DNA from 3 places in the Lactobacillus gasseri ATCC 33323 genome. Region 1 is predicted to be linked to each of the others. Evidence: predicted binding sites of a transcription regulator. Region 1 holds the regulator's gene; each other region holds the start of a gene.
The links. Region 1 encodes NrdR, which represses ribonucleotide reductase genes. Its sites were predicted from a motif close to ACACNATATATNGTGT; they were not measured.
Positions count from the first base shown of each region.

Region 2: the regulator NrdR is predicted to act here: its motif matches at 10,011-10,026, upstream of LGAS_RS09160 (deoxynucleoside kinase).
Region 3: the regulator NrdR is predicted to act here: its motif matches at 6,607-6,622, upstream of pnuC (nicotinamide riboside transporter PnuC).

Region 1 covers NC_008530.1:1,403,731-1,414,948, reverse strand. Annotated here, with positions in the region: gene polA (DNA polymerase I) at 1-2,147, shown strand, start outside; gene mutM (DNA-formamidopyrimidine glycosylase) at 2,163-2,993, shown strand; gene coaE (dephospho-CoA kinase) at 2,990-3,586, shown strand; gene nrdR (transcriptional regulator NrdR) at 3,593-4,057, shown strand; gene LGAS_RS06965 (DnaD domain protein) at 4,065-5,405, shown strand; gene dnaI (primosomal protein DnaI) at 5,420-6,319, shown strand; gene thrS (threonine--tRNA ligase) at 6,602-8,533, shown strand; gene LGAS_RS06950 (hypothetical protein) at 8,599-8,745, opposite strand; gene LGAS_RS06945 (LytTR family DNA-binding domain-containing protein) at 8,875-9,309, shown strand; gene LGAS_RS06940 (DUF3021 domain-containing protein) at 9,306-9,731, shown strand; gene LGAS_RS06935 (ABC transporter ATP-binding protein) at 9,743-10,696, shown strand; gene LGAS_RS06930 (hypothetical protein) at 10,659-11,218, shown strand, end outside.
Region 2 covers NC_008530.1:1,842,651-1,853,868, forward strand. Annotated here, with positions in the region: gene LGAS_RS09105 (PTS sugar transporter subunit IIC) at 1-959, opposite strand, end outside; gene LGAS_RS09110 (BadF/BadG/BcrA/BcrD ATPase family protein) at 1,202-2,089, shown strand; gene LGAS_RS09115 (DUF871 domain-containing protein) at 2,105-3,196, shown strand; gene LGAS_RS09120 (alpha/beta hydrolase) at 3,198-3,992, shown strand; gene LGAS_RS09125 (dipeptide epimerase) at 3,992-5,047, shown strand; gene LGAS_RS09130 (serine hydrolase) at 5,052-5,783, shown strand; gene murQ (N-acetylmuramic acid 6-phosphate etherase) at 5,799-6,692, shown strand; gene LGAS_RS09140 (sulfite exporter TauE/SafE family protein) at 6,766-7,527, shown strand; gene LGAS_RS09145 (hypothetical protein) at 7,662-8,072, shown strand; gene LGAS_RS09150 (aldo/keto reductase) at 8,164-9,003, opposite strand; gene nagB (glucosamine-6-phosphate deaminase) at 9,133-9,852, shown strand; gene LGAS_RS09160 (deoxynucleoside kinase) at 10,034-10,684, shown strand; gene LGAS_RS09165 (deoxynucleoside kinase) at 10,706-11,218, shown strand, end outside.
Region 3 covers NC_008530.1:1,608,574-1,619,791, forward strand. Annotated here, with positions in the region: gene LGAS_RS08100 (low temperature requirement protein A) at 1-933, shown strand, start outside; gene LGAS_RS08105 (exonuclease domain-containing protein) at 959-1,921, opposite strand; partial or broken gene LGAS_RS08110 (SIR2 family NAD-dependent protein deacylase) at 1,925-2,734, opposite strand; gene LGAS_RS08115 (DUF421 domain-containing protein) at 2,750-3,385, opposite strand; gene LGAS_RS08120 (DUF3290 domain-containing protein) at 3,396-3,845, opposite strand; gene pepT (peptidase T) at 3,851-5,128, opposite strand; gene LGAS_RS08130 (PAS domain-containing protein) at 5,198-5,734, opposite strand; gene pnuC (nicotinamide riboside transporter PnuC) at 5,806-6,576, opposite strand; partial or broken gene LGAS_RS09840 (YSIRK-type signal peptide-containing protein) at 7,072-7,173, shown strand; partial or broken gene LGAS_RS08140 (mucin-binding protein) at 8,145-11,218, shown strand, end outside.

The sequences.
Region 1 (11,218 bases):
AAGTTAATGGCGTAACGCCAACTGAATTTATTGATATGAAAGCGCTGATGGGAGACAATTCAGATAACTATCCAGGTGTAACTAAAGTTGGTCCGAAAACAGCTTCACGTTTAATTCAAAAATATGGCTCTGTTGAAAAACTTTATGAACATGTGGATGAAATGAAAAAATCCAAGTTAAAAGAGAACCTAATTAATGATAAAGATAAGGCAATTTTAGCTAAAAAGTTAGCAACAATTGATCGTGATTCTCCAGTAGAAGTGACACTTGCTGATACTAAGCTAGAAGAGCCTAATATTGAGGACTTACGTAATTTATATGAAAGATTAGGATTTAAAAAATTCTTAGCTGAGTTAGGTGCAAGTGGAGTGAGTGCCGGTAAGCAAGAAAGTGAGAAGTACGAGTATCTAGAATTAACAAGAGAAAATATCGCTGACTTAGATAAAATTAATGAAAAAGAAGTGACATTTTATCTGGCAATGTTGGGTGATAACTACCATCTAGCTCCGCTTGAAGGATTTTCACTAAAGGTTAGTGATAAAATCTATGTTTCTAAAGATGTAGTCTTACTGCAAGAAGCTCCACTTCGTCAAATGCTAGAAGATAAGAAGATTAAGAAAAATGTTTTCGACATTAAAAGAACCTATGTAGGTTTACATCGACTAGATATTGATGCAGAAGGTCTAGATTATGACATGCTCCTGGCTTCTTATTTAGTTAATAATGAAAATAATTCGAATGATCTTGGCGAAGTAGCGCATTTGTATGATGATTATTCAGTAAAAACTGACTTGGAAGTTTATGGTAAAGGTAAAAAGCAAGCTGTACCTGAAGATGATGAGTTCTTTGAACATTTAGCAGCTAAAGTTGCTGTAATTGAGAAGTTAAAGCAGCCACTTTTAGAGAAATTAAAAGATCACGAGCAAGATGACTTGTATGAAACAATTGAAATTCCAGTTGCTTTTGTCTTAGCTAAAATGGAAATTACTGGGATTAAGGTTGAAGCATCGGTTTTAAATCAATTAGGCAATGATTTTGCAGTTAAATTACAAGAATTAGAACATAAGATTTATCAACAAGCCGGCGAAGAATTTAATTTAAATTCACCAAAACAGTTAGGACATATTCTTTTCGAAAAATTAAACTTACCGCCAATTAAAAAGACCAAAACTGGCTATTCAACTTCTGTTGAAGTATTAGAGCAATTGAAGATGAAGAGCCCGATTGTTTCAGAAATTTTGGATTATCGTCAAATTGCTAAAATTCAAAATACTTATGTTAAAGGATTACTTGAGTGTATTCAGCCTGATAGCAGAATCCATACCCGTTATTTACAAACATTAACTGCAACGGGGCGTCTTTCATCGGTTGATCCTAATTTACAAAATATTCCAACTAGAACTGATGAGGGAAAACAGATTAGAAAAGCTTTCGTGCCTTCAACTAAAGACGGCTATATCTTTTCTTGTGACTACTCACAAGTTGAATTAAGAGTTTTGGCACACGTTTCTGGGGATGAACATATGCAGGAAGCATTTAAGTCTGGTTATGATATTCACGCTCACACTGCAATGAAGATTTTCCATTTGGATTCACCTGATGAAGTAACGCCATTAATGCGTCGGCATGCTAAGGCAGTCAACTTCGGAATAGTTTACGGTATTTCTGATTATGGTTTGTCTAAGAACTTAGGCATTAGTCGTAAGCAAGCAAAGACATTTATTGATAATTACTTTGAGCAATATCCGCAAATTAAAGATTATATGGATAAGGCAATTAAGAAAGCTCGAGAAAACGGCTATGCAGAAACTATTATGCATAGAAGACGCTACTTGCCAGATATTCATTCAAAGAACTTTAATGTTAGAAGCTTTGCGGAAAGAACTGCAATTAATTCTCCTATTCAAGGTTCAGCTGCTGATATTATTAAGATTGCTATGATTAATATGCAAAAGAAACTTGATGAATTACATTTAAAGACTAAAATGGTTCTACAAGTACACGATGAACTTATTTTTGATGTACCAAAGGATGAATTAGATACAATTAAAAAGATTGTGCCAGAAGTTATGCAGTCAGCTGTAAAACTAGATGTTCCACTAATTGCTGACTCTAACTGGGGCCATAATTGGTATGATGCTAAGTAAAAAGTAGGTGATTTAATGCCAGAGATGCCAGAAGTTGAGACGGTTAGACGCACTTTAACTCCTCTAGTAAAGGGAAAGACAATTGCCAAGATTAATATTTGGTATCCTAAAATTATAGTTAATGATCCAGCTGAATTTGTTAAAAAATTGACAAATAAAAGGATCTTAAAAATTGATCGTTATGGCAAGTATTTACTCTTTAGATTCAATGATGACTTAACAATGGTTTCGCATTTGCGCATGGAAGGAAAATATCATTTAGTTAGTCCTGATACACCTAAGGGAAAGCATGAACATGTAGAATTTATTTTTACTGATGGAACTGCCTTACGTTATGATGATGTGCGAAAATTCGGTAGGATGCATTTAGTTGAAACGGGGACTGAAAGAAAAACGACTGGAATTCGCCATCTTGGACCTGAACCTAATACTGCTGAATTTAACTTAAAGTATTTTGTTGATGCCTTGAGCCAGAAGAAAAAGAATATCAAGAACACTTTATTAGATCAGACAATTGTGTGTGGTTTAGGAAATATTTATGTAGATGAAGTGCTCTGGAAGAGTAAAATTCATCCCCTAAGTAGTGCTAAAGCTATTCCTGCTGATAAGGTGAAGAATTTATATCAAAATATTAACCATACTATCGCTATAGCAACTAAGGAACGTGGAACTACTGTTCATACTTATTTAGATGCTAATGGTGAGATTGGTGGCTATCAAAAAATGCTGCAAGTTTATGGACATGCTGGTGAAGAGTGCAGTAGTTGCGGCACTATTTTAGAGAAGATCAAAGTAAATGGACGCGGAACTACTTTCTGTCCGCATTGTCAGGTACTATATAAATGACATATTTTTTAGGATTAACTGGCGGAATAGCCAGTGGCAAAAGTACAGCTGATGAATTTTTTGAAAAGCAAAATATTCCGATTATCGACTCCGATTTGATTGCTCATCAGATAATGGAAGTAGGCCAAAAGGGTTATCAGGCAATAGTTAATTATTTTGGCAGCAATATTCTTAATGATGATCAAACAATTAATCGTCATAAATTAGGTGGAATAGTTTTTAATGATAAAACTAAGCTGAAAAAATTAAATGAGATAACTCATCCACTTGTTCATCAGAAAATTAAACAACAAATGGAGCGATACCGTTTAAATCAAGAAAAATTAGTTGTAGTTGATGTGCCTTTACTATTTGAATCTGGTTTTGAAAGCTTATGCGATGGCGTTTTGGTTATTTCTATTTCACCAAAACTGCAGGTTAAACGTCTGATGAAACGAAATAATTTCACTAAAGAAGAAGCTTTGGTTAGAATAAATAATCAAATGCCACTAAGCGAAAAAGAAAAAAGAGCTACCTATGTAGTAGCTAATACTGGTACAATAGATGACTTAGAGAAAAGATTATCTGATTTATTACAAAAGATAGGCAGGTAGAGAAAATTGGAATGTCCAAACTGTCACAAGAATGCTTCAAGAGTAATTGATTCTCGTCCAAGCGATGAAAATAGAGCAATTAGACGACGCAGAGAATGTGAAAATTGTGGTTTTCGCTTTACTACTTTTGAAAGAGTAGAGCGATCGCCTCTATTGGTAATCAAAAATGATGGGACTCGTGAGGCCTTTAACCGCGATAAAATTTTGCATGGCGTAATGATGGCTGCGCAAAAGAGACCAATTTCAAGCGAACAACTAGATACTTTAGTAGATCATGTAGAAAATGAAATTAGAAAGCAAGGTCTTAATGAAATTTCATCTAAAGATATCGGTAATTTGGTGATGAAGGAATTGGCTAATTTAGATGATGTAGCTTACATTCGATTTGCAAGTATTTATCGCCAATTTAAAGATGTTTCAGGATTTATGGAAGCCATGGAAGATATGATGGCTAAACATGATAAGGAGTAGGTAGCCTGTGTTTGAAAGTGCTGACCCTAAGCAGCCTTTTTATGTGGCTAATCAAGTAGCTGTTAGTGAAGAAAATATAAAAGTTTTAACTACTCTTTTTGAGCCTCTTGTGGGTATTCGTGGAGTAGGATTATACATAACATTGACAAAAGAATTTGATGAAGTACCTTTTGCCAAAGATTATAAAACTTTATATCAACTTCAAGATCAAACAAACTTAAAATTAGAGGACTTATTTAAAACTTTGCATCATTTAGAGGCAACAGGCTTAATTAAGACATTTTTAGGTTCAAATCCTGTTTTAGGCGAGGTTTTGATTTTTGAAGTAGAAAAAGTTCCTTCAGCAGGCGAGTTCTTTCACACCTTTTTACTTTCAAGTTTGTTGCTTGAACGAGTAGGAAATGTAGCTTTTGATCGTTTGGTAAAAAAATTTACTCCGCGAACTTTTGTCGGTTTAAAAGATGCTAAAGAAGTTACAAGTGGCTTTTTTGATGTTTTTCACTTGAGTGCTGAAAATGCAATTGATGCACCAGTTGAAGTTAAAGAAGCAGCTGGTGAAGTTCCTAAAGATGCCAAAGGTGAAATTAAGTTAGGTAATGAGCCAGTAAAAGTTGACTGGAGCTTTTTGGTTGATTTGTTTGAGAGCTATCATATTAAGAAAGAAGAAGTTTTAAAGCACCAGGTAGAAATTAAACAGATTATTGATTTTTACCATTTAACTGAGCAAGAATTTGTCGAAACTGCGCTGATTACGATGTCAGCTGGGGCAGATAAATTGAATATGTATGCAATTCAAAATGCAGTTAATGAAAACTTTGGACTTAACCGTAATAAAGAAATGGTTAAAAAGCAGTTACGTCAAACTCCTAAAGATGCTGATCATGCAATTAAAAAATTATCAAAAGCAGATGCAGATCTAATTCGTGCAGTAGATAGTAAGGTGCCAACTGATTATTTATACGAATTAAAAGAGAAAAAAGGTGGCTATGTAACTGCAAATGAAAAGAAAGTTATCTTTCGTTTGCAAGATCAAATGGGGTTAACACCACCTTTAATTAATTTGATTGTTCATACTTGTTTTGAATATGATGCTGTATTAACTAATAATTTAGCTGATCGAATTGCTAATGATTGGCTTCAGCAAGGAATAACCACGCCAACTGAAGCTATCGCATATCTTAAGGAGCGAAAGAATAAACGTAATCATCAATATTATCGTACTCCCAAAAAGAATATTCGTAAGACAACTGATTGGTCGAAGTATGAAAAACAGCATCAAACTAAGAAAACAACCATGTCAGCTGAGGAAAGAAATCGAATCTTTCGTGAATTTGGTAAAAATGAATAGGAAGTGTTGTACTGGTGGAAGATATTTCTGAAGTAATCACACGTATTATCAAGAAAAGAAAATTAAGCGAAGATGGAAAAAAGATTGCTAAAACAGCAATAAAGCATCCCAGTGTTCAAGCCTTTCTCACACAAAATAAAGACAAATTAAATAAAGAAATTGTCCAGGCCTCTCTTCCTACGATTTTTAACTATGTTGAGCAAATTGAGGCGCCAAACCCTGTGATGGAAGGATATACGCCAAAGCTTTTTCTTAATGGAAAGGTAATTGATATTACCTATGTTCCAACTGAGGCAAAGTTAAACTCAGAAGCTAAAATGCGGGCAGAACGCAGGATTGAATTGATTGATCTACCAGGAAAACTACGTCATGTTGAACTAGAAAATGTTGATTCAACTCCTGAACGGGATGCTGCATTAAATGAAGTAGCTATGTTTTTAGCCAGTTTTAAGAAGAACAAACATATCAAAGGTTTGTACCTAACTGGTGATTTTGGTGTAGGAAAAACGTATATCTTAGCTGGGTTAGCTAACGCTATTGCGCGTCAAGGAAGTCGAGTAGTCTTTTTACATGTACCTTCTTTTATTGCCAGCTTGGGAAGCCATTTTCAAGATAATAGCTTAAGTGACGAGATTGATCGTATTGCGTCAGCTCCTGTTTTAGTTTTTGATGATATTGGAGCAGAGACTCTAAGTGAATGGTCACGTGATGACGTGTTAGGCGTTATTTTGCAAAAACGCATGGATAATGTTTTACCAACATTTTTTAGTTCAAATATGACAATGGATGATTTGGCTGAACATTTTGCTGAAACAAGAAATAATGTTGATGAGGTTAAGGCAAGACGCTTAATGGAGCGGGTTCGTTTCTTGAGTAAAGAGGTTTTTGTTGGCGGTAAAAATCGTAGAAATTAATTCCAAATTTTGCTTGCATCTATTTGATGAGCTAGTATAATGAAAGTCAATGAAAGACATGATTTTCTTCAACTCAGAGACAGGAGCCTAGTTCTGGAAGCTCCTGATTAGAAGAAAACCCCAATTTCATTCCTGAAATTTTTATAATTTGGTTAGGTACCATTAACGACCTTTAGAGGAATTAATTTTTGGTAATTAATTCGAATTTCGGGTGGAACCACGTATTTTAACGTCCCAGCGCTATTTTTAGTGCTGGGATTTTTTATTTGGAGGTAAAATTTTATGAGTTTTTCTGTAACTTTGCCAGACGGCTCAAAGAAAGATTTTGACAAGGCAGTTTCTGTTAAAGAACTAGCATCTTCAATTGCTACTTCTCTAGGAAAAGCTGCTGTTGGTGCAAAAATTAACGGCGAAATGAAGCCTTTAGATTACGTTGTTGATGAAGATGTAGAAGCAGCTATCATCACTGATAAGGATGAAGAAGGTTTAAATATTTTACGTGCTACTGCTGCATTTTTGCTTGAAGCTATCGCTAAGCGTAAGTATCCAGAATTACGCTTGGGTATGCATGAAGCAGATGAGGGCGGCTTCTTTGTAGATACTGATAAGGAAGATCAAATTAAAATTACTGAATTGCCAGAACTTGAAAAAGAAATGCAAAAGGCAATCAAGAATGGCGAAAAGATCGAATATACTTCAATGAAAAAGAGTGAATTGGAAGATATCTTTAAAGATGATCAATTCAAATTAGATCTTTTAAAGGACGAAAAAGACGAAGTTGCAGTTTACAAATTAGGTGACTTTGTTGACTTTGGTTTTGAAGCTTTATTACCAAATACTGGTAAGATTAAGAACTTTAAGCTTTTATCAGTTGCTGGTGCATACTGGTTAGGTAAATCTTCTAACCCAATGCTTCAAAGAATTTTTGGTACTGCATTCTTTAAGAAGGCAGCTTTAGATGAAGATTTAAAGCGTCGCGCTGAAATTAAGGAAAGAGATCATAGAACTATTGGTAGAGACTTAGACTTATTCTTTGTTGATCCTAAAGTTGGTGCAGGTCTTCCGTACTGGATGCCAAAGGGTGCTACTATTCGTCGCGTTGTTGAGAGATACATTGTCGATAAAGAAGTTGCTGATGGCTATGAACATGTTTATACTCCAGTTTTAATGAACGTAGATGCATACAAGACTTCTGGTCACTGGGCACACTATCGTGATGACATGTTTCCACCAATGGACATGGGTGATGGTGAAATGCTTGAACTTCGCCCAATGAACTGTCCTTCACATATTCAAATCTATAAGCATCACATTCGTTCATACCGTGAATTGCCAATCCGTATCGCTGAATTAGGTATGATGCACAGATATGAAAAGTCAGGTGCTTTATCAGGTTTACAACGTGTACGTGAAATGACTTTGAATGATGGTCACACTTTTGTTGCACTTGATCAAATTCGTGAAGAATTTGCTAAAGTTTTGAAGTTGATCATGGATGTTTACAAAGACTTCGATATTACTGATTACTACTTCAGACTTTCATACCGTGATCCAAAGAACACTGATAAGTACTACGCAAATGATGAAATGTGGGAGAAATCTCAATCAATGCTTAAGGCAGCTATGGATGATCTTGGCCTTGATTATGTTGAAGCAGAAGGTGAAGCAGCATTCTATGGTCCTAAGCTTGATATTCAAACTAAGACTGCTTTGGGTAACGATGAAACTATGTCAACTATCCAACTTGACTTTATGCTTCCAGAAAGATTTGGCTTAACTTATGTAGGTCAAGATGGTGAAGAACACCGTCCAGTTATGATCCACCGTGGTATTGTTGGTACTATGGAAAGATTCATTGCTTACTTAACTGAAATTTACAAGGGTGCCTTCCCAACTTGGCTTGCTCCAGTTCAAGCTGAAATTATCCCAGTTAACGAGGAAGCTCACGGCGCATATGCTGATAAGGTTCGTGAAGAATTAGCTAAGCGCGGATTTAGAGCAGAAGTAGACCACAGAAACGAAAAACTTGGTTACAAGATTCGTGAATCACAAACTCAAAAAGTTCCTTATACTTTAGTTTTGGGTGACGATGAAATGAATGCCAATGGTGTTAATGTTCGTCGTTATGGTACTGAAGAACAAATTTCTAAGAGTTTAGATGACTTTATTGCTGAAATTGACGCAGATGTTAAGTCATACTCAAGAGAAAAATAATTAAAATAATAGTTTTTAATATAAAAAGCGAGAAGACTGATAATAAGGTTTTCTCGCTTTTTTGTTTACTTGATGATTTTAATAATGTTATCAAGAATTTGTTCGGTTAATGAATGAGTGCGTTGATAGATAAAGTCTGCTGATTCGTTGTCAGTATATTCTTTAAGAATAGTAGGTACTAAATATTCCCAGTTAGTCCAATTAGTAATCATTATATTATCAAAAACTTCGAATTTATTTGAGATATGACCATTCACCCTAAGTTTTTAACCGTTTACCGAAAATTACTGGTTTTAGAAAATGCAATGAGTATACTTATAGGCAATATAAGGAGTGAGCATATGGAAATAAAGTTTAATATCGATAAAGATTTACAAAAAGAAAAAGCTGAATTTTGGCTAAAGAAGATGACGGACAAGATAAGAAGAATCACTCAAGAATTGCAGTCTGATCCTCAAATTTTATGGGGATATCGAAAAGAAACAGCATATGCGATTGAAGTTTCAAAAATATATTTAATTCAAGTAGAAAATGAAAAGACAATAATTTATACGCAGGATAAAACATATCTTTTTAAAGGTAGACTTTATCAGGCCAGCATTAACTTACCAACTGATTTTATTGAAGCATCCCGAAGTGCAATTCTAAATTATCGTTTTATCGATCATTTAGAAATTATCAGTAATGGTAATATCGATGCCTTGATGAAAAACGGATTACGTGTGCAAATTGCCCGTCGAAAAATAAAAAAATTAAAGGAGAGACTGGGATTATGAAACATATTGTACGTTTAATTAATAGTGGATTAGTAGGAATAGGAATTGGGATGACTTGGCTGGGAATTGATATTTTACAAAATCAGTTTTTCAAGAATGGATTAGAGACAACTATTTCGGTAAAATATTTTCTTTTCTGGTTAGGGTCTTCGTTTTTGATTGGGATTTTCTTTTATTTTGCCAGTTTGGTTTTTGAGCATGATAATTGGTCTTTAAAAAAACAAATCTTTATTAACTTTTTCATTTGTCTTAGTGCATGGTTAAGCTTTTGCTTCTTTTTAAATAAGGTTAATTATTCTGGATCAGCATTACTAAAAGCGATTGTTGATTTTATTATTATGTATGCTTTAGCATACGGAATTTATTTTTATCATTTATGGCATGAGGTTAAGCGAATTAATAAGAAACTGAAAGAAATTTAAGAGGACTTAAAATGTTACTTAAAGTAAGAAACTTAAGCAAAAGTTTTCAAAATGGAACAAGGGCAATTGAAGATTTATCATTTGATATTCCCGCTGGAAAAATAACTGCTTTTTTAGGATTTAATGGAGCGGGAAAAACGACTAGTTTAAAAATAATTTTGAACTTATTGCTTCCTGATGAAGGAAAAATATATTTTGAAAATAAATTGCTAAAAAATGATTTTACACCTTTATTAAAACAAACCGGGGTAGTTTTAGAGAGTGCACGTAATATGTTTTATGCTTTGACACCAATGGAAAATTTTATCTATTGGGGAGCTCAACGTGGACTAAATAAAAAAGTAGCACAGAAAAATGGCTTAGAACTATTAGAGAAATTTGATCTCTTGTCTAAAAAGGATACGGTTATTTTTGAATTAAGTCGAGGGATGCAGCAGATTATTGCTATTTGCTGTGCGTTAATCTCTAAGCCTAAATTTTTGGTTTTAGATGAACCGACTCTTGGTTTAGATATTGAAGCGGTAGAAACTGTGGAACGAATATTAAAAACATTAGCTTCTGAAGGAGTTGCAATTTTATTAACTACGCATGAATTGGCATTTGCTCAAAGAATTGCAGATCAGATTCTCCTAATAAAGAAAGGACGGTTAATTTATAGCGGTAGTAAAGCTGATTGTTTAGATAAATTCAATCAAGAAAAATTTATCACAGTTCAATTTTCACAAGCTCTTTCAAACAATCAACGAGCAGTTTTAGAAAGTATTGCTAAGATTATTTCGATTAATAATACTACTTATCAATTGGTTTTATCTAATCGAAAAAATTTATCGCATTTATTGAAATTTTTAACTCAATTTAAATTGATGGATCTAAAAACTAAAAATAAAGGTTTAAATGAAGTGGTTGATTTTTATATGAAAGGAAAGAATGAAGATGGTAGCATTAAAAGCGGAATTTCAGCGTGAATTAATCATATACCGACGCTATTTATTTAGCTCTCTCTCAGATTTAGCTTTAACTATTTTAATGTTTATGGGTATCTTTTGGGGGAGTAACTCAATTAGTAAGGGTATTATCGGACAATCACTTTCAGCTTTAATTATTGGCTTTACATTGTGGACAACAATTCAGAATACAGTATCAATGTTAGGCAGTAACACTATGAATAATGCGAAAAGTGGGATTTTACAGCAATTATATTTGATGCCAATTTCAAGTGAAAAATTATTCTTTAATAGAAGCATGGTAAATATTACCATTTCACTTGGACAGTCTATCATTGTGTGTTTAGCGCTTATGCTTTTTACAGGACAATGGATAAATTTTACAATTAGGATTATTTGGCCGATTATTTTTTCTTTAGTCACTCTCTTTGGCCTGGGGTATCTGATAATTAGTTTAGTTTTAAAATTTAAACGAATAGGAAGTTTTTTAGCAATTTGTCAATATTTGTATTTGGGAATTTTACTAACGCAATTTGAAAAAGC
Region 2 (11,218 bases), 440 kb from region 1:
ATAATAACTGCCTTACCTAAGGTCTTACCAAATGAAGACTTAGACATAAAGGCTAACAAAATACATAGACCTAAGATAGTACCTGAACCACCAATATAAACAAACCATTGGAAGAATTGTTCAGTCATAAATCTTGGAGCATTAGCAGCGCTCACGCCATGTGCAATTGATGCCATGTTTGCATCTAGGTTCTTGTACCAGTATGGATAAATTGGAGTCGAAGTAATAGCACCATGGATACCAAATAACCAAAATAGTGAGTTAAAGAATGGTGGAATAACTGATGAAATAAAGTTATCTTTACCAAAGTTAGACAATGGTGACAATATTGCCAAAAGTCCTGCATTCAAGTCAAAATGCAATACTTCTTTAATTACCCAAGCTAAAATAATAATTACTGAAGCTGGTACCAAAGAAACAAATGAATTAGAAACTGCAGGTGGAACACCATCCGGCATCTTAATAACTAAATTCTTCTCTTTAAACCAACGAATAATTTCAACTGATATCATTGAAACTAACATTGCAGTAAACAAACCTTGTGCACCAAAATTGGTTGAAGGAAGAACTGTTCCAGCTAACATGCCAGATAATTTAGCTGCTTTAGCTGTTAAAGTACCTGGACTTACAGCTAATATAAAGAATGCCATCGTTGCAACAGTAGCTGAAGAATTTCTATCCAGTTGATAGTGCTCAGCCAATGCAGCAGCCATCGCATAGCATGAATACAAGGCCATCATACCAATAGAAAAAGTAACTGGTACTTGCAATGCAGGTAAATATGGAGTAATAAACTTTTTCCAACTATCTATTGGAAATTGAGAAATAATTGTAAAGAATGAACCGACAATAGCTACGGGAATAATAACTGCCATCCCATCTCTAATTGCCACAAAATAGCGATTACCCGCTAGTTTCGACATTTTAGAGGTGATTTTTGCGGCATTAAACTTAGCCATATTAATACCTCCCGATATATGAAACAAAAGTTAATATAACGTATGAATGAATACGCTATCACTTCTGGCTTTAATATAGCACTATTTTTCAGAAAATGAAATATTTTTTCTTAATTATGTTTATTTTATGCATTTTTAGATATTTTGTGAAATATTTTTTCAAGTTTTATTGAATAGTTACATAAAAAAAGTTACTATGAAATCGCATACAGTATTAGTAAAAAGTGCTTAGGAGGTTTCTCATGAGCTATGTAATCGGAATTGATAGTGGCGGTACCCACATAACGGCTACCGCTTATAAAGATAATATTGCAATTGCTACCACTACTGCTGGTCCAGGAAATATATTTCTGGATCCACAGCAAACCATTAAGAATTTAATTAACGTTATTACTGAAATTTCAGAAAAGTTATCATCAAATACTTGTAACTTAATTTTGATTGGAATTGCCGGACTAGAAAGTGCTGATAATCCACAGCCTTATTTAGATAAAATAAACGATCACTTCAAGTCATTAACTAAAAATATTATTTTTATAAGTGATGCCAAACTGGCTTTAATAAATGGTCTTGAAGGAAAAGATGGATTTTTAGCAATTGCCGGTACTGGATCAATTGTATATGGAAAACAAAAGAATAAATATTTACGTGCTGGCGGTTGGGGATATTTATTAGATGATATTGGTTCTGGCTATCGCATCTCCCAAGAAGCAGTTACCACCGCATTAGAAAAAATGGATCGAGGAGAAAATTCTTCTTTAACACCTGCTATTCTTGAATACTTTAAGGCGGACAATTTAAAAAATATAGTTAGTGAATATTACAAACTTAATCGTACAGAAATAGCAGCTTTTTCATTAAAGCTTGCTCAAGAAGCCGATCGGCAAAATGATGAAGCAATTATGATCTTACAACATCAGGCCGACTTATTAGCTGATGAAATTATTCACTTAATTGAACGTTATCCTCAAGAAAGTATTTCTCTAAATCTTGCCTTATCAGGATCCGTTTTAGTCAATAACCTTATTATTCAGAAAGAAATCGCATCAAAAGTAAAACATGTTTATCCTACTATAAAAATTATGGTTTCTGACAGAAGTAATACAGCAGCAGTCAATTATATTCAGTAAAGGAAGTAGTTAAGTATGACAATGAGAAATTTAGGCCTGTCAATCTATCCAGACCATAGTAATTACGATGACAATGTTCAATACCTTGAGCTTGGACATAAATATGGCTTTAAGCGTATTTTTATGAGTATGCTCGAAGTACAAGGAAGCGTAGAAGAAACTAAAGAAAAATACAAAAAGATAATCTCAATGGGAAACAGATTGGGATATCAAACGTTTCTGGATGTTTCACCACGTATTTTTAAAGATTTAAAAATTGATTATCATGATCTATCCTTTTTCCATGATATTGGGGCAACTGGATTACGATTAGACCAAGCATTTGATGGAGCAACTGAAGCTCTAATGTCTTACAATCCTTATAATTTAATTATTGAATTAAATATGAGTAATAATGTGGACTACTTAAATAACATTATTTCTTACCAAGCAAACACGCCATATATCTATGGTTGCCACAATTTTTATCCACAAAAAGGCACCGCTCTTCCTTATGATTTCTTTGTAGAATGTTCAAAACGCTTCAAAAAATTTAACATTCACACAGCTGCATTTGTTACGAGCCAAGTTGGAAAAATGGGACCATGGAATGTCACAGATGGCTTACCAACACTTGAAGAAGATCGTTACCTTCCAATTCAAGTTCAAGCAAAGCAGCTGTGGGCAACTGGATTAATTGACGATGTTATCATAGGTAACGCTTATGCATCTGGGGAAGAACTAAAAGCATTGTCTGAAGTTAATCCATATCAATTAGTTTTACATGTAAACTATGTTCCAAAGATAAACGACATTGAAAAGACAATTGTTGAAAAACCACAACATTTCCGTAGAGGCGACATGAATAGTATCGTTATTCGGTCAACAATGCCACGTGTAACTTATAAAGACATCCCTAACCCAGCTCACGATAATGAACAAGAATTTAAACGCGGGGATGTTTTAATTGGAAATGATAGCTTTGGAATATATAAAAATGAACTACAAATTGTATTAAAGCCACACATGGAATCAAGAAAAAATAAAGTCGGAGAAATTTCAAAAGATGAATTATTCTTATTAGACTTTATCAAACCGTGGACTAAGTTTAAGCTGTCATCAAAATAAAATGAGTACCATAATAACATCCACACTTTACTCTCCGCATTTAAAATTAGATTGGAACTATGATATCTATCTTCCAGATCAAGTTAATGTCCAGCAAAAGTATCCATTGCTTTTAATGCTCCATGGATTATATGGAAATCATACTAATTTTTTAGATACTAATCGTATTGACTCAAAAAATATCCTAGATAACCTAATGCGCAATACCAAAAAGAAAATTATCGTAGCTTTTGTAGACGGGTTTAATAGCTTCTACATCAACTCTCCATATGGTTTCAAAATGGAAACAGCAATTATTCAGGACTTATTACCCTATCTAATTCAGCAGTATCCTATCGCTACCAAAATTGGTATTGGTGGCATTTCAATGGGTGGATATGGTGCATCAAGACTTGCTTTAAAATATCCTCAAATATTTTCGGCAGCGTTCTTAATTTCACCTGCTGTTTGGAATATTAAACATATTCCTCATTTTATTCATAATTCTATTCATACATTTCAAGATGAACAACATAGTTGGTCAGAAAATTTCTACAATAAAATCTATCCGACTACTTATTTATCACCTATTTCAAATAAAATTAATTTTTATATTGAGAGTAGCAAAACAGATAACGTTGTTCCTATCGAAGATGTAATATGTTTTGCTCAAAAAGTTTCAAGCAACCAGAATCGTGTTCAACTAATAACTGATTCGTTTGGCGCCCACGAATGGAGCTATTGGCAAAAAGCAATAGTTCCAGCTTATATATGGATGATCGATCAATTAGAGCAGAAGAAAGGAGTGATAAATTAATGAATTTAAAAATTAAAAATATTACATGTTCCATTAAAAAAGTCCCATTAAAGAGACCGTTTATTACTGCCTTACACAAAGTCACAGAAATTGAAGGACTGAAAATTGTTGTTGAATTAAGCGACGGTCAAACAGGTACCGGAACTGCAACTCCTAATGAAAAAGTCACCGGCGACACCTTACAAAGCTCGTTAGATATTGTTAATCAAGTCATTAAACCTGCATTAATAAACCAAGACTTCAAAAATTGGAACAAACTTTTAACCACACTTCAAACCTGCATCGTTCATAATACTGCCGCAAAAGCAGCAATGGATATTGCCTTATATCAATTAAAGGCTAAAGAAAACAATGAATCTCTAGTCAACCTGCTTGGCAGTGAAAAAGGTAAATTAACAACCGACTATACAATTAGTATCGGTTCAGATGACCATATGGTTTCTGAAGCTAAATCCTTAGTTAAAGACGGCTTTACTGCTATCAAAATTAAATTAGGCAACAATTCTGTGAGTCATGATATTAAAACCATTCAAAAAATTAGTAAAGCGGTTGGTCCTGATATTTCCTTACGTATTGATTGCAATCAAGCCTGGAATTACAAAGACACTTTAAAAGCTAGTCGAATCTGGGCACAGGATAATTTAAATATTGATTTTATTGAGCAACCTGTTCTAAAAGACGCAATCTCAGATTTAACTTTATTAAGCGAAAATTCACCTTACCCAATTATGGCTGACGAAAGTGTCGCTTCATATCAAGATGCCATTAACTTAATCAAACATCACGCTTGTGACTACATCAACATTAAGTTAATGAAAACTGGTGGCTTATCAGAGGCAATCAAAATTAACGATTTAGCACAGGCTTGTGGTATTAAAACTATGGTTGGTTGCATGATTGAGCCGGTTGAAAGTATTGCCGCAGCTGCTGCATTTGCTGTTGCAAATAAAAATGTTAAATTTATTGATCTCGATTCAATTTTTATGGCTACACAAGATCCCGATCTTGGTAAGTATTTAAAAATTAAAAATAATGAAATTATTCTAAAGGACTAAGACAATGCAACTGGCCAAGATTCAAAAACAAATAGAAAATAATCCTTGGAAAACAGCAATTACTATTCGTAAAAATAATCAAACGATTTTTGAAACTTCAAACGCTAATATGGTTTTTAAATCAGCTTCATTAATAAAATTAGGGATTGCTCTTTATATTGAAGAAGAAAAGCCTGATACAATTGACAATACTCTTAACCTATCTAGTGATGATATTGTTGGAGGAGCTGGCATTATCAATAGGCTAAGCATTAAATCATGGCAGATTAGTGATTTATTAGACCTGATGTTATCTGTTTCTGATAATACAGCTACTAATGCTTTATTGAATTATTACAACATAAATACTATTAATGATTATTTACAGCAAAATTTTCCAAACATTTCTTTAGGTAGATTTTTAATGAAAAAAAGCACTAAAGAAAATACTTGTACAGCAAATTCTATGATGGACGTTTTTGAAAAGCTGCTTGCAGCCAATAACAAAGTTAGTCATGTAGTTCTCAATGCCTTAAAGCACCAAGAAGTAAGAAATAAACTAGTAGCTTACAGCAATCCTAAGTATGAAGTCTTCAATAAAACTGGCGAGTTATTACATGAGCAGCATGATATAGCACGCTTTAAAGCAAACGCTGATGTGATTGATTGCTGCGTATTAACCAATTATCAAAGTCAAAAAGATTATGAAAATATTTTAAATATGATGCAAAAGATCGGAAAAATACTTACACACTAGAAAGAAGTATTTACAATGGAAATTAAAAACTTAACTACGGAGCAACGGAACCCCGCGACTATGCACATTGATTCCATGTCAACTATCGACATGGTCAAAACTATTAATAAAGAAGATCAAAAAGTCGCTGTAGCAGTCGGAACTCAAGACGACAAAATTGCCCAGGCAATAGATGAGGCAGCTAAGCGCTATAGCAAAGGTGGACGTTTAATCTATATCGGTGCTGGAACAAGCGGCCGTCTTGGCGTTTTAGATGCTGCCGAATTAGTTCCTACCTACGGTATCAAACCAGAACGCGCAATCGGATTAATTGCTGGCGGTAAAGGTGCGATGTATGTTGCTGTCGAAGGTGCTGAAGATTCACAAGATCTAGCAAAAAGAGATTTAAAAGATCTTAAACTAAATAAAAACGATATCGTCTTAGGGCTTGCTGCCAGTGGCCGCACTCCATATGTAATTGGCGGTCTTGACTATGCTAAAGCCATAGGTGCTCTAACTATTTCCATTGCCTGTGTTAAAGACTCTAAGATAGGCCATCACGCCGATATAGCTATTGAAGCTGTTGTTGGACCTGAAGCGATTACCGGTTCAACTAGGATGAAAGCCGGAACTGCTCAAAAGATGATTTTGAATATGATTTCTACCGGTGTCATGATTAAGCAAGGAAAAGTCTTTGAAAATGTCATGATTGATGTTAAACCTACTAATTCTAAGCTAATTGATCGTGCCTGTCGCATTATTCAAACTACTACTGGTGTATCTACCCCAGAAGCTAGAAATACTCTTGAGAAGGCGAATAATGATGTTGGTTTAGCAATTGTGATGCTGAAAACTAATTCTGATCTTAATCAGGCTAAAAACTTATTAAAAGCAGAAAACGGAAATGTCGCAGAAGTTTTAAATAAGTAGCTTGCTAGCTAAACAGAAGGGGCTTATAATACCTACCATTGCAATATATCAATTTACAATGTGAGGTGAAATTATGAGTCCTTTTTTCTTATTCATTTATCTGATTTTTGGTGGAATTTTAGGTGGCCTTCTCTCAACAATTGCAAGTATGGCGTCCCTTGCCACTTATCCAGTCCTCCTTTCAGTTGGTATTCCCCCAGTTTATGCAAATACTACTAATGATGCAGCCTTAATCTGGACTGGTGTTGGATCAACTGCATCTTCACTTAAAGAACTAAAGGGTCACTGGAAACAAGTTAGTTTCTATTCAATTTTTACAATTATTGGATCAGCTTTAGGCTGTATGCTTTTAATTCAATTTCCCGGAAAAATATTTGAGAAGATTGTTCCCTTCTGTATCGCTTTTTCTGGTTTAATGATTTTATTCAGTGGAGAAATTCATCTTGGAAATGAAAGTGATCATCCTAATCGCTTAGTTCAAGCTCTATCACTTTTATGCTTATTGATTGCTGGAGCTTACGCTGGTTACTTCGGTGCTGCTAGTGGCGTTTTAATGTTAGTTATCTTGAATGCAATCAGTGACGACGATTTTCTGACTGTTAATGCTATGAAAAACATTATTGGCGCACTATCAAACTTGGTTGCGCTGATCATTTACATGTTTACTGAAAAAATTTATTGGAACGCTGCTATTCCCTTGGCAATTGGAGCGTTGATTGGTAGTTACTTTGGGCCACGTATCATGCGCCACATTCCGGTTAAGATCATTCGTTTGGTAATTGCTGTTTTAGCTCTCATTCAAGCTGCTTACTTTGCTTATACTGCATATAAATAAAAAAAGATTTTTATCTAGGAAAAATAAATTGGCTTTGCGTAATAAACATATGGGATGACTTCCTCAAATATTTAAAAGATGATAAATTTTATGAATCTTATCATACATATTCTGATCAAGATAGGTCAAAACAATTGCAGGATGGCGTGACAAAGATTATCATTAATTCACAAGTTTCAGCTGAAGGTCAGAGCGAAGATTTAAAAGCCTTGGCTAAATTAATGAACAATGAACCTGTGAATTTAAATAAACATTTTGATTACGCGCAAAGAAGAATTAAAGAAATTAACGAAGATCCAGAAACGAGGGAAAAGATCATACTTTACGAAACGAGAATGCTAGAACGTGAACAAGCTGCAGGAAAAGCTGGATATGAACAAGGAATGAGACATGGCGTTGAACAAGGAAAAGTGGATTCTGCTAAAATTATTCTCGAAAATCAATTGAATAATGGCAGAACTTTGGAACAAGCTACGGAATTTGTGAAAAAATTGAAGCTGATTTCTGATAAAGATCTCGAAAAATTGATCAAAATATATAAATAAAATTGTCAAAAAATAATTCTTAAAACAACAAAAGATTGATTAATCTGCGTTACTAAAACGTTGGTTAATCAATCTTTTTATTTTTTCTAATCTATATCATCGCAAGCGGCGTCTTTTCAGTCGGCTGTGGGAAGTCATTATCTATTAATTTTATTTCGTCTGATGTTAATTTGATATCTTGAGCAGCAATATTCTCCTTCATATGCTTAACCGTTCCCGCTTTAGGAATCGATAAAACATTACCATGTCTTAAAGTCCAAGCTAACATAATTTGGTGCGGAGTTACATTGTGCGCACGAGCTACTATTTTAAGATTATTAGTAATCCTAATCGAATCGCCTTTACCTGAGTTAAATGGAGAATACCCAATAAAACTGACGCTATGCTTTTCTTGCCAAGGTAAAACATCGTACTCTACCCCGCGTTCAGAAAGATTATACAGGTCTTCATTAGCAAAACAATCCTTGCCACCTGGAACACTAAACAGTTCTTCTAAGTCAGCTACATCAAAGTTAGATACACCCCAATGGCGAATTAAGCCTTCCTTTTGTAATTCTTTTAATCCACGTACTGTCTCAGATAAACGCTTATCGCCACGCCAATGAAGCAGATACAAGTCTAAATAATCAGTTCCTAGTCGTTTTAAACTCTTTTCTAAGCTCTGACGCTCTAATTCTGGAGAAGCATGATATGGATAAAATTTTGAGATCAAAAAAATTTGACTGCGATCATAGCCTTTGATTGCTTCACCAATTAATTTTTCACTTTTTCCTTCACCATACATTTCTGCAGTGTCAATTACCTTAATTCCATTATCTAAACCATAGCGAAGCGCCGCTAATTCGTCTTTTTTCTTAGAAGCGTCTTCGCCAATTCCCCAAGTTCCCATGCCTAAACCTGACAAGTTATTTTCTTGAAAACTCTTCTCCATCTCTTCTCACCTCATCTAAATTTTACCGCAGAAAAAAACAAATTTAAAAATGTTAGCGGTTTAAGTTGACTAGACCAATTTTATATTTTATAATGGACTAGACCAATGAATGAGGAGGTACACATAATTATGAAAATCATCGTAACTAAAGATAATATTGAAGGCGGCACTAAGGCATTTGAAATTATTAAAAAGGGAATGGAAAACGGCGACAAAGTTTTAGGCCTTGCAACTGGTTCTTCCCCAATTCCAATGTATGACGATATGTGCGACAGCGACTTAGACTTCTCTGACATGACAAGTATTAACTTAGATGAATACTACGGCTTAAAACCAGATAATGATCAAAGCTATCACTACTTCATGCAAAAACACTTATTCGATAAGAAGCCTTTCAAGCATTCATATATTCCAAATGGAATGGCAAAAGATATTGACGAAGAAGTTGACCGTTATAACGACATTATTGCTGCTAACCCAATTGACATCCAAATTTTAGGTATTGGTAGAAACGGACACATTGCCTTTAACGAACCAGGTACTCCATTTGGCAGCTTAACTCACAAGGTTCAATTAACTGAAAGTACTATTAAGGCAAATTCACGCTTCTTTGACAATGAAGACGAAGTTCCTCGCCAAGCTATTTGTATGGGAATTAAGTCAATTATGCAAAGTAAGAAGATTGTTTTACTAGCCTTTGGCGAATCAAAGCAAGATGCAGTTAAAGCATTAGTTGAAGGTCCAGTTACTGAAGAAGTTCCTGCATCTATTTTGCAAGATCACCCAGATGTAACAGTTATTTGTGACGAAGTAGCTGCAGCAAAACTTGATCCAAAATACAGAAAATAATCCTCATTTAAGACTATTTACTTTGACGAATTAATCTTTTAGATTAGTTCGTCTTTTCTTTTTGCACTTTTTTGATGTGTTCTCTTGACTTTTTTCTTTTATAGCAAATTAAAAAACTACTTGTTTTCATACCAGATATTGAATTACACTATTAAAGCAAACTATATCTTGTAGAAAGAACGTGATGACAGTTATTGTATTGAGCGGGCCTATTGGAGCCGGAAAATCCAGTTTAACCAGTCTTCTTGCAGAGCATCTAGGCACCCAAGCATTTTATGAAGGTGTAGATAATAATCCAATTTTGCCACTTTATTATAAAGACATGGCACATTACACCTTTCTTTTAAATACTTATCTTCTAAACCACCGTTTGGCTCAAATTAACCAAGCTATTCGCGATCATAACAGTGTGTCTGATCGTTCAATTTATGAAGATGCCTTATTTTTCAAAATGAATGTTGACAGTGGAATCGCAGATCCGACTGAATTCAAGATCTACGATAGTTTACTTGAGAATATGATGGAACAAGCTCCAGGCAACCCAAGTAAGAAACCTGATTTGTTAATTTATATTCATGTATCTCTTGATACCATGCTTCACCGCATTCAAAAGCGCGGTCGTACATTTGAACAATTATCAACTGATCCAGGCTTAAAAGACTACTATGCTCGACTTTTATCTTATTACGAGCCTTGGTATGAAAAATATAATGCATCCCCTAAGATGATGATTGACGGCGATAAATATGACTTTGTTGCAGATGAAGAGGCACGAAAAGAAGTTATCAGCACAATTGATCAAAAGCTTACTGATCTAGGTAATCTAAACTAGCTAACGAATAGAAGGAACGTGATGACAGTTATTGTATTAAGTGGGCCCATTGGAGCCGGAAAATCCAGTCTAACAGGTATTCTATCTAAGTATTTGGGTACTAATCCCTTTTACGAAAGCGTAGATGATAATCCTGTTTTGCCATTATTCTATGAAAATCCTAAGAAGTACGCATTTTTATTGCAAGTTTATTTCTTGAATACTCGCTTCCAAAGTATCAAGTCAGCATTAACTGATGATAATAACGTACTCGATCGTTCTATCTACGAAGATGCACTTTTCTTTCAAATGAACGCCGATATTGGCCGTGCTACTAAAGAAGAAGTAGATACTTATTACGAACTTCTACACAATATGATGAGTGAGTTAGATCGGATGCCTAAGAAGAATCCAGATCTTCTTGTTCATATTGATGTATCATACGATACAATGCTTAAACGTATTCAAAAGCGTGGTCGTAACTATGAGCAATTAAGTTATGACCCAACTCTAGAAGACTACTACAAGCGTTTGCTTCGCTATTATAAGCCTTGG
Region 3 (11,218 bases), 200 kb from region 1:
ACTAATCGCTATGGTATAGGTAGCTGGGCAGATATTGCTTTTTATTTCATTGACATGATGATTCTGCTTTACATGTCTAATTCATTTGACACAAACAATCTAACTGAAATGAAAATCTTATTTATTTCTGCTGGCTTACTTTCTCTTACTTTAGCAAGTCACTACTTAATTAATTATTTTCAAACCAAAAGTGAAATTGATCAAAATATTTCCCGGGCATTTTTTCTAATTTTGATTTTTAGATCAATTGCTTTAATCATTGGCGGACTATTAGATAATATTCCCGGCTTTGTTTTAGCAGTTATTGGAATTATTTTTAGTTGGTTAATGCCTATTTTAACCACAAAATATACTATTAAACATCCTATTATTTTTCCTCACTTACTTGAAAGATTAAATCTTTTAGTAATTATTATCTTTGGTGAAACAATTATTGGAATTGCCGATTATTTTCGGCCTAATACTTTTTCGCTTTATTCAATTCTAATCTTTTTAACGGTTGCTATCTTGTTTTTCACCTATGCATTGCAATTTGATAAATTTACTGATGAAGATCAAGATGACGTTACGGGAAATGCTTTAATTTATTTGCATTATTTAATAATCTTTGGAATCAGTCTAATTACTGTCAGCATTAAATTTATTCACGAAACAGATGCTAATTCTTGGTTTGCTGTCTTATGTTTATATTGCGGGATTAGTTTATTTTATTTAGGACTACTATTTGCAACACGCTATAATAAACCTCAATTCAAATTAAGAAAGTCTACTATTTTGGTTTTTCTAATTACGACTTTGATCGGAGCAATTTCTTGCCTTATTTGGTCTAGCTTTGAAGTAATTACAATTCTAACTTTTATAATCGTAGCAATTAATATCTGCTGGTTAGTCCATCTCAATCTTCCCCACATTAAAAAAGGAATCCTACTATAGGATTCCCTTTTTGGTATCTAAATTTTTAACTACGCGCCCAATTATCAAGTACATTTAGGAAAAAGCTTTCTGACCAAGTTCTAATATTTTGTCCTTGTTTTTTCAAGGCTCTTGCCTTATTTAATTCGGTGACATCTGTTCTGAAGAAATCGTGATCGCCAACTAAGACATAATCAGTATCTAGCCCCACTTCTTCTTGAATAAAGCCGCCTAGATTTTTTACCACGTTAGTTAATTCATACTCATCTAGATCTAAATCACCAGCAATTACCACTTTTTTATGAATAAAAGGACTGTGAAAGGCTTGTGTTTGCTTAACAATATCGGGCCACTCACTGGTTAAATCTAAGGTTTTAACTGCTTCTTGCGCTCTAAGCATATGTTCCTGCTTAAATAGTTTATGAAATTCATCAAAAACCTTTTTAGTATCTAAACAATCATCTAAGCCACGGTGCTCTTGATTCTCTGCAATATTCATTCGATGCATGCAATCCAGTAAGCGATTATGTCGCTCTTGTGGATAAAAGCTACGCGCCAAACGGTAAACATCTACATAGTCATTGTTTAAAACTGTTAAATGATACTTTTCAGCTAAATCATAAACAAAATTCAAATCAAAATTTACGTTATAGCCAACAATTGGATCACTGCCAATAAATTCACGATACTTTTTAATTGCTTCTTGAACTGGTAATCCTTTTTCTTCAATAGCTGCTTCATCAATTCCATTTAATTTAGTAATAAAAGTAGGTACCTTATTACTATCAGGAAACTTCACTAATTCTGAAAAAGTTGCTACTACTTCCCCATGACGCACTTTTAAACCGCCCATTTCGGTAATTCGATCACGATATGGACTAAGACCAGTAGTTTCAACATCAATTAAGGTGTAATTTTCTGGAAAACCAGGCTTTTCAATTCCCTTTTGGCGGATTTTATCTTGAGCAGCTGGAATTCGTAGCACACCTTGAATAACTGAAATGCTCATTTTTTAACCTTCATTTTTAGAAATTTTTTCAACCACTTCAGGAAGTGCCATCCCTAAACCGGCACTTCTTTTTTGAATATCATCAGGTAAATCATCCTGACTTAAATCAGCTGCAATATAATGCCAATCTTTAAACTGTTCTACTAATTTTATCATTGGATCAAGCAATTGTGGACTGGTTGGATCAACCCCTAATTCTAAAACCACAACTTTCTTAGTTTGATTTCTAGTTAAAAACCAGCGAAATCTAGTATTAGCATCTTCATCTGGAAAGAAATGCGCATTAAGTGGCATATGAATTTCCATTGGCGAATCACAATCTTCACAGCGCGGAATCTCACCTTGTCCATTAAGATATCTTTTTACAACAGACAAATCAGAGTAAGTACCATGGTTTAGTCCACTAGAACATTGCATTCTAGTCCAATCGCCAAAAACATCAAAAATTTTATCTTGTTCAAAACCCGCTTTTTCAAAAAAGTGACCAAAAGCACTAGTCGCAATAAAATAGTTCTTTCCATTTAAGAGTTCTTTTAATTGCTTCATTGCCTTACTTGGTTCATATTCAACCGAATATTAATTAATTAGTTGACTCCAAAACTGCCATTTTTCATCCCAGGAATCAAAATCTTTATCTAACGCATCAGCAATAGTTTTAACATGATATTTTTTACTTATTGCTTGATATTCAATTGGAAAAGCTACATCCTCAAACATATCAAGCCCTTCCATTTGTGCAAAACCATTACCAGCTGTAACAATTACTGCATCTGCTTCAGCTAGCCACTCTTGTATTTGTTTAAAATCTTTCATGTTATTTCTTCCTTTTTATTTTTCAGAATATCCAACCAACCGTAGTTGTCCCTTAATATATTCTCCTAAAAAGACATCATCAATACTATTATAACCAGCTTTGGCTACTTCTTGTTCAAGCCAAGCACTAGATTTATGAATTAAATCTAAAACGTCGTCATTAATTTGACCATCACTAATAATTGGAAAACGAATATTATCTTCATCGTTTTCGATTACCGTTAATTGCCCATTTTGTTCAAAAATGCAATTTTTAACCTTTTCAACTGAATAAATTCCTCGACTTCTCAGCCTAAACATCAATTCATTAGCTGAAATTCCTGCCTTCATACAGTTTCCAACTAAAACCTGACCATTCTTTATTACTTGAACAGGTTTTCCATCAATTAAATTGCGTACCCAATTACTACGTTCGCGTCCAAACTTCAAAATAAAAACTACCAGAGTCCAAACCACTAATACGAGTAAAAACTGGATAATTGTAATGCTGGAATTATAAATCAAACCACCAATAATTCCACCAAGAACATAGTTTTGTAACTGATCCAATGCTGTAGTTGGTGCCAAATTACTCTTACCAAAAACATTAATCTGAATAATAAGAGTTAAGATTCCTAAAGCAAACTTAATAAATAATTGTGTATAATCCATCTTTTACTACCTACTTTTGCACATATACATGGTGATCAATTACGTGAGCATGAGTCAAAGTATAGCTATTATTATCTTCATTTAAATTCAATTGATAATCTTCATTTTTTGAATCAATTCGGATAATCATTCCATCTTGCAAACTCGTCGAACTTACCATTACATCGCTTTCCTTAACATTCGCATCGTCTGCAACTGATTTAATAAAAGGAACAATTTGAGCAGCCTTTGACTTTTGCACATTATTTTGAATATATTTTTCATACTGAGTGCCAGCAAATAATATCAAAAATAAAAGTGCGATAATTCCTAAATCGCGATACCTCGTATTAAATCGATCTCGTAAATATAGCATAGTAAAAATAATCATCGCACTAGCTGCTACAATCATTAAGATATATAAGGCCGTCCGATCAGTGTTTTGGTGGCTTTGAATATAATTTATTGTGTAAAAATTCATTTAACTTAGTACTTTCTTTTTAATGGACGTTCATCACGCTTATTATTTAGCAAAACATGTTGTTGAGCAATTTCAATCAAAGTTCTAGAAAGTAATGCCATACTCTCAGTCGTTACATATTCATATGGACCGTGGAAGTTCGCACCACCATTAAATAAGTTAGGTGTAGGAATGCCTTTTTCTGAAATAAAATCTCCATCTGTTCCGCCACGAAATGGAATAATTTTGGGCTTTAATCCTAGAGCGTCATAGGCATGTAAAACTAAATTTACAACATAAGGATGTTTCTTAATTAAATCACCAGGGCTACGGTATTGATCATGTAGTTCTATAGTTACGCGATCTTTTCCATATTTTTTATTTAACTTATCCACTAGGTCTGTGACTAACTTTTTCTTTTGCTCAAAACCGTCAGTATCAAAGTCTCGGATGATTAACTTAATTTGTGCATGATCAACATTACCGTTATTGGATAAAACCATAAAGTAGCCATCAAAATCCTTACTGTTTTCTGGGACCTCATCAGCTGGTAAACCTTGGATAAATTCACTAGACATCAAAGCAGCATTAATCATTAAGCCATATGCTTCACCGGGATGAACAACTGTACCATGAAAATTAATTGTAGCAGCTGCCGCATTAAAAGTTTCAAAAGCAATGTCACCTGGATCTCCATTATCTAAGGTATAGGCAAACTCAACTGGAAAACGTTGAACATCAAAACGAGCTGCTCCTTTGCCGATTTCCTCATCAGGGCCAAAAGCAACCCAAATATCGCCATGTTTGACGCTAGCATTTTCTTTTAAATATTTGAGCATCCCTAATAAACCCGCAATTCCAGCCTTATCATCTGCTCCAAGCAAGGTTGTTCCATCAGCAGTAATTAAAGTTTCGCCTAAGTGTTTTTTCAAACTAGGAAATTCACTGGTGGATAAAACTCGCCCCTCTTTTAATAAAATATCTTTTCCATCATAGTCATGATGTACTTGTGGCTGAATATTTTCTGCATTGAAGTCAGCAGTATCTACATGAGCTACAAAACCAATCGGAGTAACTTTTTCATCTCTCACTGTGCCAGGTAGTTTTCCCACAAGATATGAATCTTTTTTAGAAAAAGAGATATTTTCTAAGCCCAAATTTCCTAATTCTTGTTCAATCATTTTTAACAATTCAATTTGTCCAGGCGTTGTTGGTACTTCTTTACTTTGGTCATCTGAGCGCGTATTTACCTTACAATATTCAATAAACTTATCTTGAATATACGCTTGATCAATTACAACCATTTTAACTACATTCCCTTCTCCTAAATATTTTAATTATATTTTAAGGAAAAATATGCTTATGTCAATTTTCTATAATTCAGAAGCTCCACTTTCGGCATCAATTTTTTGATTTTTACGATAAACTTCACCATTCGGATTATCTGGATCATCAATTAATTTCTGCCCAGTTTCTTTTAAATAATATTCCACAAGTGGATAAATATCTTGAATACTCTCATTAATTCCTGCAAATTGATGATTTTTATCAAAAATAGCACGATACCTATCCACCATGAATCGCGTTTGTGTATTAGTTTGATCAGAAAATTGCAATTCTTTTTCCTCACCTGTGCTTAACTTGTGGAATATTTCTTCTAATTGTTTCTTCTCTTGTTCTGTTTTACCCAAAGATGTGATATTTTTTCCAAGCTCCGGTGGATTATAGTTCATTTCTGGCAATTGTTTATAATATAAAAATTCTCCTAATTTATTAAAAGCAAGTAAGTTACTAGAAAAAGATGACAAATAATTGTTTAAGTCTGATACTCTCATTAAGCCTGCATTTAACTTTACATAGTCGTCATTATTTGCTGCCTTTGCCAATTTCTCTTTCCAATTTTCATTCATTTATTTATACCTCACAAACAAAAAAGCATGCCGAAACTCGACATGCTCATTTTAACTTATTTTGATTTCTATTAGTCTTTAATAGCTTTTAATCCTTCGCGCTTTCTTCCCATATTGAACCAAGGTGAAACAGTAAAGGCCAAAACGTCATTAACAACATAAATTAAGGAGTTAACAGCCATAGCTAAAGTCGCATCTCCTTGTGCATAAGTTACGCCCCATAGAATTAATTGAAAAATTCCGCTAGCAGTCCACCAGAAATATTGATTGTTATAACGTAAGAAACACATAATACCAGCAGTCAATGAAATAGCGAAACTAATGGCATCAATCCAGGGACGTGGATCGTTAGTAAATTTACCAATTAAGTAGCCTGACACGGCATAAACAATTAAGGTACCAATAATTGCAATGATCCATTCTTTAGCACCAAATTTACGTAAGTGGTTTTTAGTATCATCATTCCAAGATCTAACTGAAATAATAACTGGCAAGTCTAAAGTTAAAATATAAGCAATTTGTTCAAAAATTGATAAGTAATTTTTAGCAGCTAAACCTGCATAAATAAAACAAGCTGCAGAAATTAAACCAAGCCAACCATTGATTGCTTTAGTAGCGTTGATTGCTAGCACACATAAAGTTCCAAGTAGAGTACCAATGAAAGTAATTACTGTTAAAGTAGTAATTTTATTTTGAATCAAAATAGCTAATTGAAATCCAAAAGCAAAGAACCAAAGCATATAGTTTTGAACTGGCCAGCCATGTAATTGTTTAAATAGCCAAACAAAGTAGTTATCCTTTCTTTCCTTATGATCTTCTTGTAATGATGTTGAATTGTCCATCCATTAACTCCTCTTTCTCTATATTAGGTCACACAATATATTGTGCCTTATCCGCCTTTTTCTTAAAAAAGCATCTTTATCTAGTATAGTAGTTAAAAAAATCAAAACAAGAGTTTACATCTTTAGGAAAATATGCGGTATGTATTTATCGCGTACAAATAAAGCGCTTTCTTTGCTCAATTGTTAGGATTTTCGAATAATTTAATATCTTTTTAGTCTTTCAATTTGTATCATTGCCAGAATTTTACGTCCTAATTTATTTTTTTAGATCTTTTTTAATAACGTTTTTTAATTATCTGCTTATTTTATTATGGTATAAAAATTATAGCCTTTGTTTTTCGAGGCTATTAATAGCAACTTTTTATCAAAAATAAGATGAATATTTAGATTAATCAATCTTTTTTGATTTCATTATTTTAAGTTGAGTTATAATAACTTGTTGGAAAACAAAATCGTTATTTTATATATAAAATGATTGTAATCGAGGAAAAAGAAATGTCACATAAAAATGATTTATCTTTTATTGCTAAGCTTAATGGGAAAGAAAAGTTTAGCCTTAGAAAACTTTCAGTTGGATTAGTTACTGTTGCATTAGGTACAACTTTCTTTTTAGAAAGTTCTAATACCACGCATGCAGCCGAAGTAAACACTACAAACCAAAATGTTACTAGCCAAGAAAATACTTCCGAATCTACTAAATCAAGTACTTTAAATATTCAAAAAAATAATACTAGCGAAGACAATAAAAATGACGTAAAAGCTTTACCCACTCAAGAACAAACATCTGCGAGTCAGACTAATAAAAATAGCGAAACTAATAATCAAGAACTTAACGTATTAGCTGCAAAATCAGAAACTCAAAATAATAAAGCTACTCAAGCAAATATTCTTGAAGAAAAAGTTCAAGCTACTAATGAAACGCAAGCTACAGCCGTAACTATTACAGGAGCTGAACCTAATAAGTCAATGATGGCTAATGTTACTCAAGGATCAATAAAAGTTCATGTTAATACGGATGAAAACAAGCCAATTACCATTAATAACGGACAAAAAGTTACAGTTTCAATTAGCGATACTAATAATTTACTACGTTTTGGCAGCACTCCTTCTAAGATTAACTACTTTGCGATAACCACATCTCAAACAAATACCGATAAAACATTTACTTTCACTTATACAGGCAACGATGACGGAGTCTTATCAGGATTTGATTCAGCGTTTACTTTTACTGCTGATAATAAAGCAACTAAGCAATACTATACTGACCACGACACCTATCCTGCTTTCAATTTACCTGTTACTGTAACCTTACCTAATAATCAAGTATTTACTCAAAATCTACCAATTAAAATTACTCCGTATAAAGACCAAGTTATTACCCAAGAAATTCTTCACGGTTTTGTTATGGGACCAAAATTAATTTGGACTCCTGGGCAAGACGGTTATCCTGGCACAAATGGTTCTTATACCGAAAATGGTGCAACATATCGTGGACCAGAACCAAGTGCTGCAGCAGATGTTCCCGCTGATAAGCAAAAAAATGCTCGATTAATGCAATACGCACTTGAGTGGAATTATGGCTCTGCTAAAGATCCAAGTTTAAATCCATTGATGGATGTTTTAGTTAACATCAAATTTAATAAGGGACAACAAATTCTTCCATCTACTATTAAGGTTTTCAAGATTCCAGCAGATATGGAAGTCGTTGATTCTGATAGTCAAAGAGTTCCGATCAATGATTACTACAATAAACTTGCAACTCTTCCAGAAGACACCAACTTTGAAAAACTATTAAGAGACTCAATTTCTGACGATAAAAAACAAATTAAGATTGACCAAAAAGGTAACTTTACAGCAAACGGTGTGGATTATTCCAAAATGGGTCCTTACTTTATTCAATTAGACACCTTATTGAACCCTAACGATATTGCAGATTGGGCTAGTCAGCCAGATTCAGGTGTAGGTCCTTCAATCACCACTCCAATTGTCAACGAAAATGATTGGAAGCACTCCGGTTCAGGAACTACAACTAATACTTCTACTCAAACTTATACTGATTTCAAATTTGATCCTGTAGTTGATAGAATTGTTAAAATTCACTTTATTGATGAAAATACTAATGAAGAAATTCCAGATGTATTAAGTGCTACTATCACAAAGACTGATTCTTCTATTGATAACCCAACTAATACTATTCTCAATGATCTTAAGCAAAAGGGTTATGTGTTAGATGAACAAGCAACTAAAGGAGAAGAAAGTGATCATAGCACAAATCTAAAGAACTACGATATAACTAAGCAAAACTTTAAGACTGATGCTTTAAACAATAGTTACAATAGTGCTAAACTTCAAATTAAAGACAGTTCGCCTCAATATTATGTCTACCTTTATCACGACACTGAATCAGTTAGCGCCAAAGCGACAATAAAAGAAACAATTAATTATATTTATGCTAATGGTACTCAAAAAGGAAAAACGGCCGTAAATCCTTATAGCAAGACTGTAACTTATACTGGAACTAAAGATTTAGTTACCGACCACGTGAGCTGGCAACCGGATTCTAGCCTCGATGCTGTAGAATCACCTAAAGCAAAAGACAAGAATTATACTTTAGTTGACAAAGCTGAAGTCCCAGTTATTAAGTTAAACATCAATAATGATGGAAAGATCACTGCTGAAAATAATGATCCATTAACTTACACAGTTCATTATTATGCTCCAGAGCATGCACAGGTTACTTTCTACGATGACACTACTGGTCAAAGCTTAGCTAATTATTTAGTTCAACATAATCAGAAAGCATCATTAACTGATACTTATTCTGAATTAGACAATAATTCAAGCAAGCAACCTATCTCATTTGCTGATGCAAACATTATCGTTAACTTCTTGAAGAACAATCACTACATCTTTACTGGTGTTTCTGGCGATGGTTCTATTACAAATCCTGACTATTCAAAGATTTCTTATGGCAACTTTGATAACGACGAAACTAAGAACCAAAACTTTGTCCTTCATTTTAAGCATGCATTAGATAATCAAACTGAAACTGCTACAGTTGTAGAAAAAGTTAACTATGTCTATGAAAACGGTCCGCAGGCCGGTAAGACTGTGGTTGATGCTGCAACTTCTCCAATTGATCAAAGAATCACTTACACCAGAACTAGAACTGTAGACCTTGTTAATGATCCTAAAGGTAAAAATACTAAATGGTCTAACTGGGTGTCTAACAAAGCTTTCATTGAGAACTTTAACTTACCAGAAAAAGTTAGCGGCCCTGATACTCAAGAAAAAGTTTATTCATTAGATTTAGCTCAAATTAAAGCTACAAAAAATGACAAAGAATTCGACTATTCTGCCCTTAAGTTACCATTTGAAACATCAGAATTGAGTAATGATAAGACGATTAATCTTAACGTCACTATTCCATATACTTTAACTGAAAATATTACAGTTAACTATATTGACGACACGACTGGTAAGACCTTAGAGAGCAAGTCATTATCGGGCAAACCTAATACAAAAGCTAACTATTCAACTAAAGCTACTGTTGATAAATATGTCGCTCAAAACTATGTTCTAGTTAGCGACCCAACCAATCAAAAGTCTCTTTCATTCGACAACGACGAACTTCCTAATAACCAAAATTATGAAGTTCATTTCAAACATGGAATTGCGCCTCTTTCTAACCAGAAGACGATCACTGAAACTATCCATTATATCTATGAAGATGGTTCCCCAGCTGCTAACGATGCTACTAACCAACTCACTTTCACTGAAACTGGTACAAAAGACTTAGTTACTGGCGTGGCTGACACAAAATGGTCTGATCCACAAACTTTTGCTTCAGTCACTTCTCCAACAATTTCTGGCTATATTCCAGATCAACTTAAAATTGATGCTATTCAAGTAGACCATGATTCTAAAGATATAGAAAAGACAGTCATCTACAAGGCTGAGAAGCAAAGCGCTGTCCTTCGTTTCTATGATGATACTGAAGGAAAATTTATTGATTTTGCTAAAGACCTTAAGACAGATGGAACAAGCAAAGCTACTATTTCATTTACTATTCCATCCAATTACGATTTTTCAAATTATAACTTTGTTGCAGTAAATGTAGGTAATGATCCTAAGGATACAGCTACTAAGTTGCCAGGTAATACTTTGTCTACTGTAGCTTACGGCAAGTTTGATACTAATGATCAAGCCGACCAATACTTCATTGCTCACTTTACTCATAAGACAACGAGCACTAAAGGAAATAAGTCTGTTTCTGAAAAAGTTGTCCTTTATGCTGAAAATGGTCCTAAGAAAGGTCAAGCCTTCAAAGCTATTGAATTAGGTAATACTACTTTCACTAGAAATGGTCAAAAAGATTTAGTTACAGATCAGGTTTCTTGGGAAAACTGGGCAATAGTAGATAATAGTCATACTGTTTCCCTACCAGTGACACTTTCAACTGTTTATAAGATTAATCCTACTAATATTACTCAAACTACACCTGTTTCCAAGAAGTTTGAAATTAATAGTCAAATAGTTTCTCCATTAGCCTTCAATGCTGCTACGGATCAAGATTTGATTAAATCTTTAGCAGACAGTACAGAATTCATGGTCAAAGTTCCTTATGCATTAACTGAAAATG